3 regions of the Alteromonas sp. 76-1 genome follow, and region 3 is predicted to be linked to each of the others. Evidence: predicted binding sites of a transcription regulator. Region 3 holds the regulator's gene; each other region holds the start of a gene.
What was found. Region 3 encodes LexA, which represses DNA repair genes until DNA is damaged. Its sites were predicted from a motif close to TACTGTATNNNNATACAGTA; they were not measured.
Positions count from the first base shown of each region.

Region 1: the regulator LexA is predicted to act here: its motif matches at 1,021-1,040, upstream of dinB (DNA polymerase IV).
Region 2: the regulator LexA is predicted to act here: its motif matches at 1,918-1,937, upstream of recA (recombinase RecA).

Region 1 covers NZ_LR136958.1:4,076,163-4,079,450, reverse strand. The annotation lists gene ALT761_RS17280 (FAD:protein FMN transferase) at 1-592, shown strand, start outside; gene nqrM ((Na+)-NQR maturation NqrM) at 603-836, shown strand; gene dinB (DNA polymerase IV) at 1,089-2,162, shown strand; gene ALT761_RS17265 (DUF1653 domain-containing protein) at 2,315-2,578, shown strand; gene ALT761_RS17260 (MBL fold metallo-hydrolase) at 2,644-3,288, shown strand, end outside.
Region 2 covers NZ_LR136958.1:1,023,128-1,026,415, reverse strand. The annotation lists gene ALT761_RS04275 (ABC transporter ATP-binding protein) at 1-487, opposite strand, end outside; gene recA (recombinase RecA) at 702-1,742, opposite strand; gene ALT761_RS04265 (CinA family protein) at 2,005-2,493, opposite strand; gene mutS (DNA mismatch repair protein MutS) at 2,787-3,288, shown strand, end outside.
Region 3 covers NZ_LR136958.1:4,642,182-4,645,469, reverse strand. The annotation lists gene ALT761_RS19770 (FG-GAP repeat domain-containing protein) at 1-1,467, shown strand, start outside; gene lexA (transcriptional repressor LexA) at 1,608-2,234, shown strand; gene coxB (cytochrome c oxidase subunit II) at 2,819-3,288, shown strand, end outside.

The DNA of each region.
Region 1 (3,288 bases), 570 kb from region 3:
TGCTGTACGAGATTATGTAGGCTATGAGAAATTATCTACTACGCCAACCGGTCTTATGAAGGCAAACCCTATGCTTTACGTTGATTTATCAACAATTGCAAAGGGTTATGGTGTTGATGAAGTCGCAGCCATTTTAGATGCTCATAACTTGCAGCATTACCTTGTAGAAATTGGTGGTGAAATGCGGGTTAAAGGCGAACGCGGCGATGGCAGTGAATGGCTAATTGCGATTGAAAAGCCGGTAACGACAGAACGCGCGGTACAAAAAGTGGTATCTATAGGGACTAATGCCATAGCGACATCGGGTGATTATCGTAACTATTACGAAGAAGATGGGAAACGCTACTCTCACTTAATTGACCCGAATACCGGCTCGCCGATAACCCATGATTTAGTGTCGGTTACGGTAGTCAATCCATCTTCAATGATTGCTGATGGTTTAGCCACAGCGTTTAATGTAATGGGGTGGGAACGAGCAATTAACCTTGCAGAGCAAGAACAACTTGCTGTATTCCTCATTCGTCGCACAGCAGATGGATTTGAAGAGTATGCCACGCCAGAATTTGATAAACTGGTAACAGTAAATAACTAAGGAGTAGGCTATGTCTACGTTTATTTTAGCATTCGGTTTCTTCCTCACTATGGTACTCGCCATGGCTGTTGGCTACTTGGTGCAGCGCAAAACTATCTCAGGTAGTTGCGGTGGACTAGGCGCATTAGGAATCGCGAAAGCCTGTGATTGCCCAGAGCCTTGCGATCGCAAAAAATCTCGTATGGAAAAAGAAGAAGCGAGAGAAAAGAAATTGAATGAATGGAAACAGAATCAGATCCTTTAATCTGATCTTGTCGCTTTTTGTTAAGTCATAAAAAATACGCAAAAGCGCCACAATGTATAAATTCAGATGCGCGGTAAGTTAAAACTTACCGCGCTTTTTTTATCTTTGATTTACTATTTGTGCAATAAGTATTCGCTCACTATTCATCCTGTTCGCTGGTAAGGCGAATTGATATGCTTTAGAATACTGTCTTTCTATACAGTTTTTTGTGGAGCTGTTCAATTCGTTTGGCAGTTTAGGGGGCAATACGGCATGCGAAAAATCATCCATGTAGATATGGATTGCTTTTATGCTGCGGTTGAAATGCGTGACAATCCCGCGTTACGTAATATCCCTATTGCCATTGGTGGAAGCTCTCAGCATCGAGGGGTTATTTCTACCTGTAATTACCCTGCCCGTAAATATGGCGTTCGTTCCGCCATGGCTACCGCTTACGCATTCAAGCTTTGCCCAAATCTTACCTTAGTGAAAGGGCGTATGGAGGCGTATGTAAAAGAGTCCCAACGAATTCGCGAAATATTTGCCGACTATACCGATTTAATCGAACCACTTTCGTTAGACGAAGCCTACCTCGATGTGACCAATAGCCAATATTGCGGTGGCAGTGCCACGTTAATAGCTGAAGAAATTAGAAGTCGAATTGAGTCAGAGCTGGGGTTAACCGCCTCGGCGGGCGTTGCACCCTGTAAGTTCGTAGCAAAAGTGGCCAGTGATGAGAATAAGCCTAATGGTATTTGTGTCATTACCCCGGATAAATTAGATAGTTTTGTAAGGGCCATGCCTCTTAAAAAAATTCCCGGGGTAGGTAAGGTAACAATGCAAAAACTACAACGATTAGGCTTAGCCACCTGTAACGATGTGCGCAGTTACCCGTTTGAGCGCATACAAAAAGAATTAGGTAAATTTGGCGCGGTATTATGGGAGCGTGCACATGGTATTGATGATCGAGAACTGTCAGTATCAAGAGAGCGTAAGTCTATAGGCGTAGAGCGCACGCTAAGCAACGATATTCACTCATTGGAAGAATGTCGCGACTTTATGCCTCATTTACTAGAAAAGCTTCAGGAACGCATACAGGCGCATGAAAAGCGCACCGGCAAACCTATTCGTATTCGCACTCAAGGGGTGAAACTTAAATTTCAAGACTTCCAGCTAACCACGGTTGAGCATCGATGCCCTTCGTTAAATGCGCATTACTTTGATACCCTACTACAAGAAGCTTACGAGCGTGCTAAAGGCCGTGGTATACGCTTAGTTGGTCTGCACATTGGTCTTGGTGAGGCACAAACCATACATCAACTCCCTTTACCCCTAGAGGGTGAGTAGTAAAGTGCGAGATAGGTGAGTACCTAGATGAGTAGATAGCCGAGTAGATTAGTGAATAACTTCAAAATTTAGCAACCTTATCAGACGCTTTATGAACAGAGCCCGAATTCTACCGTATTCAAATTAACAAAAAGTAAAAAGCAGGAGCCATCATGACTACCCCAAAACCTAAAACCCAAGAGCTCAAAACCCCAGGTCGCTACCGCCATTATAAAGGCAGTGATTACGACGTTTATGAAGTAGCGACACATTCAGAAGACGAGTCTTCCTTAGTGGTATATCGCCCATGTTATGGCGAAAAAGCCCTGTGGGTGCGCCCATTAAGTATGTTTGAAGAAGAGGTGGTGGTAGAAGGTAAGTCTGTCCCTCGATTTGCTTATATTGGTGAGATCCCAAACGATGAAAAAATGATCTGAACCGCAAACTAGGTCATAGTGTATTTAAATCTATTCAATAATAAGCACTCTTTAAGGGAACCCTAATGACGCACAAATTTACCCGAACTTTTCTACTTGCTGCAAGTTTAGTCTCGACTACCTTCATTCCAGCCGCTTTTTCGCAAGACCGCTTCGAAAAGGTTGAAATAGAGGCAACAGCACTAAAAGGTTCTGTGCATATGTTAACGGGGATGGGTGGCAATATCGGCGTTTCTGCCGGTGACGATGGCATTCTAATTATTGACGATCAATTCGCCCCTTTAGCTGAAAAAATTGCGACGGCACTCGGCGAGCTTGGTAGCGATAAACCAAAGTATGTGATTAACACCCATTACCACGGCGACCATACAGGCTCGAACGCGTTCTTCCACAGCCACAAAGGCGCGACTATTCTCGCCCACGATAACGTGCGCGTTCGATTAGCCAACGATGAAAAAGTATCGCCAGATGCGCTTCCCGCTATCACTTATGAAAACGGCATTAAGTTACATTTCAACGGTGAAACCATTCACATTATGCATCTTGAATCAGGGCACACCGACGGCGATAGCATAGTGTGGTTTGAACAACCGGATGTTTTGCACACAGGTGACTTGTACTTTAGTGGGTTATTTCCATTTATTGATTTAAATTCTGGTGGCAGTGTTGAAGGTTACATTGATTCAGTAAAGCAAGTGTTGGCGAAAATA
Region 2 (3,288 bases), 1.1 Mb from region 3:
TGGCTGTTTTTTGCTTCATACCAGATGAGAAGTTTTCTGCCCGTCTGTCTAAAAAGCTCTGCATGTCGAGTAAGTCAGCCATTTCTTCAATACGTGCAGAAATTGTCGATTTAGTAATGCCATGTAATTCGCCAAAATAAGCAATATTTTCTCGCCCGGTCAGCCTGCCATATAAACCAGTTGAGCTAGACAGAAACCCTATTTTTTTACGCGCAATTATTGGGTTGGCTAGTACGTCTTCACCATCAATTACCACGGTGCCGCTATCTGGCTTAAGGGCGGTTGAAAGCATGCGTAATGTAGTGGTTTTTCCTGCTCCGTTAGGACCAAGCAAACCAAGCACTTCTCCTTGACCACATGAAAACGATACATTTTTCACTGATTGAAAGTAGCGACCTTTTAATCGTGGATCCTTTTTCTCTTGCTCACTTAGCTTTTTGGGGTTCTCCACCTCGAAGCGTTTAGCAAGATTAGATATTTCAATCATTATCCCTTCCCTTTTTTTATTATTTAAATCGAATGCTTACAGTACTAGTCTTTGCCTTTCTATTTTTATTACAGCTTTACTGTTTTTTTATTTTAATTCAATCCAAGATATAGAATTAAAGTGTTAACAAGTATGTTTTTTGAACACAAAAAAGCCCACCATTTGGTGGGCTTTTAAATAACACAAATGCGCTATTTTATAGTAAGTTTAGTCGCTACTGCTGAGCATCATCTTCTGCAGCAGGTGCTTCTTCAACTTTCACTGTCTTAGGTAAAAGTAGCTCAGCGCGAATTTGTTTTTCAATCTCATCGGCAATAGCTGGGTTTTCTTTTAGGAACTTCATTACGTTCGCTTTACCCTGACCGATACGATCACCTTTGTAGCTGTACCAAGCACCGGCCTTATCAACCAATTTCTGCTTAACACCTAAGTCGATAAGCTCAGCTTCTTTACTTATACCTTCGCCGTAGCGAATCATGAATTCAGCTTGCTTAAATGGCGGTGCTACTTTGTTTTTCACTACTTTAACGCGAGTTTCGTTACCTACTACCTCATCGCCTTCTTTAACCGCGCCAATACGGCGGATATCTAAACGTACTGAAGAATAGAACTTAAGTGCGTTACCACCAGTTGTTGTTTCTGGGCTTCCGAACATTACACCAATTTTCATACGAATTTGGTTAATGAAGATACACAAGGTATTTGAACGCTTGATGTTACCTGTAAGTTTACGCAATGCTTGCGACATTAATCGCGCTTGCAAACCAACGTGTGAGTCACCCATGTCGCCTTCAATTTCCGCTTTTGGCGTAAGGGCAGCAACCGAGTCAACAATAACGACATCAACACCGCCAGAACGAACCAGCATGTCACAAATCTCAAGCGCTTGTTCACCCGTATCAGGTTGAGAAACTAAAAGCTCATCGATGTTTACACCTAGCTTCGATGCGTAAATTGGATCTAGCGCGTGCTCAGCATCTACGAAAGCACAGGTTTTACCTTTCTTTTGAGCCTCTGCAATTACCTGCAAGGTAAGTGTCGTTTTACCCGAGGCTTCAGGGCCGTAAATTTCTACCACACGACCGCATGGCAAGCCGCCTATGCCCAAAGCGATATCAATGGTGAGTGAACCAGTAGAGATAGCCTCAATGTCCATCGCTTGGTTGTCGCCTAAACGCATAATAGCGCCTTTACCGAACTGCTTTTCAATTTGCCCAAGTGCGGCACTTAAAGCTTTAGATCTATTACTGTCCACGTCAATATCCTCTAGGATTAGCGGTTAAATTCTTTAGTTGGTGATGTCTTTGTTGAAGCTGCCTTTGCTATTTTTACTAGCTATCTTTACTAAAAGTACTATTCATCCATACAGCTAGCATTCATTGCATCAACATTTGCTTACCGACACCTTACCAAGTGTTGCGTGCATTCTATACTGTACAAGCATACAGTTTCAACCTGAGTTTCATTTTATTTTGCTTAATGGGTTCTTATTAGCTGCTTCTTGAATAATCATCTAATCAATCAGCTAACATTGCCAGTAGGTGAGTAATTGCAAATGCTATTGCATGCAAGCGAACAGTCTCGCGGTCTCCAGCAAAAACCTGCTTAATCGTTTCTGATTTAGCACCACAGATAAAACCAAACCAAACAGTACCCACGGGCTTTTCTTCGCTGCCGCCACCGGGGCCTGCAATACCGCTTACGGTTACCACGACATTCGCGTCGCTCTTGTGCTTAACGCCCGCCGCCATCTCTTCAACGGTCTGCATCGACACCGCGCCATGTGCATTCAGGGTTTCTGGTTTCACACCTAGTTCACGCATTTTAGCGTCGTTTGAATACGTCACCCAACTTTGATTAAACCAGTCTGAACTGCCAGCAATACTGGTAAAGGCGAACGCAACGCCGCCTCCGGTGCAAGACTCTGCGCTTGAAACCGTCCAGCCTTTACGACGAAGCGCATTACCCAACGCCGTCACCATCTCTGTTATATTGTCAGGTACCATGAATGTCCTTTATTGCTATCAGCGCTATCATCAGCTTCGGCCGTTGAAGCATTAAGCTGTGCCGATGTACTCATTGGTGAGAGCTATCATTTAACTAACGAGTTCAGGAAATGGTTGAAAATTCCATACTCGTATCAATAATACACAGCAAATACGAAAAGCGATTATTTTAGCACTCCTGCTCTTTTAATCACTCTTCTGTTAATAATTCTTCTGTTAATATAACAAATTGAGTTATCGCAAGTAGCAGCAATAAAAAAAGCACGAGGCATTTTTTGGAATCACACACTCCTATGATGCGCCAGTATTTAACGATAAAGGCGCAGCACCCTAACATTCTTATGTTTTACCGTATGGGCGACTTTTATGAGTTGTTTTTCGACGATGCCAAGAAAGCCGCAGAACTGCTTGATATATCGTTAACCGCACGGGGCAAATCCGGTGGCGATCCTATTCCTATGGCTGGCGTTCCTTACCACGCGGTTGAAAGCTACTTAGCCCGGTTGGTGAAAATGGGCGAGTCGGTGGCGATTTGCGAGCAAGTTGGCGATCCAGCTACAAGCAAAGGCCCTGTAGAGCGCCAAGTTCAGCGCATTGTTACCCCAGGTACGGTTACCGATGAAGCCTTATTAGAAGAACGCCGCGATAATGTACTAGCGGCAGTTTGCGGTCACAGTATGCACTACGGCGTGGCTACATTAGATGTCACCAGTGGCCGGTTTGTCGTGGTCGAGTGCGACACCGATGATGCCTTGCTAGGTGAGCTTCAACGAATTAATCCTGCTGAACTACTCT
Region 3 (3,288 bases):
AATAGTGGTTTCGTTTATGACTTAGCAACTGGTGAAAACCAGTGGGTCAAAAGTAATGGTTTCGGCGATGCGCATATTGCGGTTCCTGACTTTGACGGGGATGGTGTGAGTGAAATCGTGGGTGCTGATTATTGGGGTTATATTGAGGTGTACTCAGCGATTACCAAAGTGCAGCTGGATAATTTTGATAACTTCAACACATGCGATATCAATGATGCAGTTTTGTCTGGACAATCTGTCCTCCTTGTCGGCGATTGCCAATGGGGAGACGTTACTGCCTACACAATGATCGATGGTAATTTGAGTGAGCTATGGCGAGTGAGTTCACAAGACCATGGTGTAACATCAATTACAGTGGGTGATATAGATAATGATGGTTCAACAGAGGTGTTGTGGGGAACCGGTGTTTCGACTACTGGCGCTGATGAACTTATCACCGCAGAACTGAATGGCAGCACAATTACTATCAAAGAAAATACTGCGGAAGTACAGTTAGATAGCTTTTCGTCAGCTGGTTGGGCAAATGTCATCGACAATGATGAGCGTGCAATATTCTTTATTTCTTCAACTGAAAGTGGCTATGGCTCGTCACGTTATATCATGTTGGATAAAGAGGGAAATATAGAACTAAGTGATACAGTTTCAGAGAACTGGGGCGCAGGCACTAACTCTATAGCAACCGACTTTAACAATGATGGTGCAGGCGACTTGTTTACATCGACAACCAATTATTACGATGGAAGCTTCGCCGCTATCCAGCTACACAATGGTGAGGTTCACTGGCAGTATGATTCAAGTAGTAATAGCAATATTGGCATAATTGAAGCCTTAGACATGAATTTCGATGGCTTCACTGACGCATTAGTAATGATTGGGACTGAACTGAATATTTTTGATATTCAAAACCAATTGATTATTGCTAACTATAATATCGGTCATGTCACGCACCTCGCTCCCTTTATTTCAAACGGAAGTGCATTTGTAGCGTTGACAACTAACGAGTCTGGCATGGAAGTATTAAAGATAACCGATGCAGGACTATCACAAGCCGCGTCGGTGGACGGTATATGCGATCAGCTAATTACTATTAATGCAGACTCAGATGAGCAGCCGGAATTAGCGTGTACGAATTATGATGATGAGCTGATTGTTTATGACTTTTCTGGTGAGGCGCTTACCGAGAGCTTGCGTGCGAGCATACCTGCAGATATAACGAATATTCAAGCTGACGTAACTACTGAACAAAACCAGAATCTTATTGGCGTTAGCCATAATACAGCCGATTTCTCACTTAACATTTATAGCCATCTTGTTAGCTTTGGAACCGATGGCTTTGTAAGGTGGCGCGGTCCTGCGTTTGCAAGTCGGCAAGGTCAAGATTACGGAAATTTGAAAGTGCGCAAAGCTGATTCAGGGAACCTTGAAATACAAACGTCTACCTATTCTAGCGCTATATGGGTGCATTAGTAGATGTTTGCAGAGAGCTCTACTAAGGTAGGGCTCTTTTTTTATGGCAAGTGTTCGAAGCATGTAAATAGCATCCAATGCTTGTCATTTCCTTTTAGGTGTATATACTTACAGGAACTGTATAGACAGACAGGTCTTTTATGCGCCCACTCACAGCAAGACAAACAGAAGTTCTCGAGCTTATAAAAACAACGATGCTCGAAACTGGCATGCCGCCTACCCGTGCAGAAATTGCCCGTCATTTAGGTTTTCGTTCTGCAAATGCCGCTGAAGAACATTTAAAAGCGTTGGCCCGTAAAGGCGTCATCGAAATCCTTCCAGGCACTTCTCGTGGTATTAAGTTGAATATTCCTCTTGAAGATGAAACCCCTGAAGAAGAAGGGCTTCCTCTTATTGGCCGAGTGGCTGCGGGCGAGCCGATTCTAGCGCAAGAGCATATAGAGTCTCATTATAAGGTCGACCCTGCCCTGTTTCAGCCTCACGCTGACTTCTTACTTCGTGTAAGCGGTATGAGTATGAAAGACATTGGTATACTTGATGGTGACTTGCTAGCCGTGCATCGTACTACGGATGTCCATAATGGGCAGGTGGTAGTGGCACGTGTCGATGAAGACGTTACTGTTAAACGCCTTGAAAAGCGTGGCCGCGAAGTATTACTTCACGCTGAAAATGATGAATTTTCACCTATTAAAGTCGACTTAGCGTCAGAGCCTTTCTCCATTGAAGGGATTGCCGTTGGTGTTATTCGAAATGCTGACTGGATGTAACCTTTTAGCTATTTAGTAAAGAAAGCGGCTTATAGGCCGCTTTTTTGTATGTTTACCATACCTTGCTTACACCATAATCGTATTTAAGCCTAAGAAATCTCTTAAAAGCCACCAGATACCGCTCCCACATATTTTCTTCTATTTATGTCACCTTTTTCAGTGCTAGCTAGCGCTATTTTTGTCACCTATTTTGTTTGAAAAATAATCAAAATTACGCAACTAGCTTTTGATTATAAGAAACTTATTGGCAGCTTCTATTTGCCTATCTCGTTCAAAATGAGCGTTTCAAACAAGCTCACTAATTATCGCTACAGCATCCATACGCTGTTGTATGTGTCATTTCTCTTACATACAACTTTTGATTAAAAATTCAACGCTGCAATTGTTTTTTCTCAGAAAAGACTAGACTTGTGCGTTTTATTGAGCAATTCTTATACTGTATTTAACAAAATAATAACAATAGCTGCAACTTTGGTTTACAACTAAGGCTAGATAGTTAAGTTAAAAGTTGGATTTCGGGTATCAGTTGCCAGAAGCGCAGCGCAACCAGTGCGTCAATGCTTCTGTTATAACGGAGGTGTTGAGTGAAACGAGTAACGACACAAGCGGCGACACAAGTGACAAAGTGGCTTTACGGGCTTCCACTTTTGCTTACCTCGCCACTACTGTTTGCTGATGCAGCAACGGGCGAAGGCTCTTCCATAAATTTGCGCCGAGGCGCAACAGACATAAGTGGTCAAGTTTACGACCTGCATATGTTGATGTTCTTTATCTGTATCGCAATTGCTGTTGCAGTTTTCGGGGTTATGTTTGCCTCCATGTACTTGCACCGTAAATCCAGAGGCGCTAAGCCCGCTCACTTCCATGAAAATGTAAAAGTGGAAATTGCATGGACGGTCGTGCCTTTCATCGTTCTTATTCTTATGGCTATTCCTGCCGCTAAAACCCTTATAGCGATGGAAGATACCAGCGAACCCGATCTTACCGTTGTCGTTACTGGTTCCCAGTGGAAGTGGCACTACCGGTATATGGACAGGGACGTTGAGTTCTATTC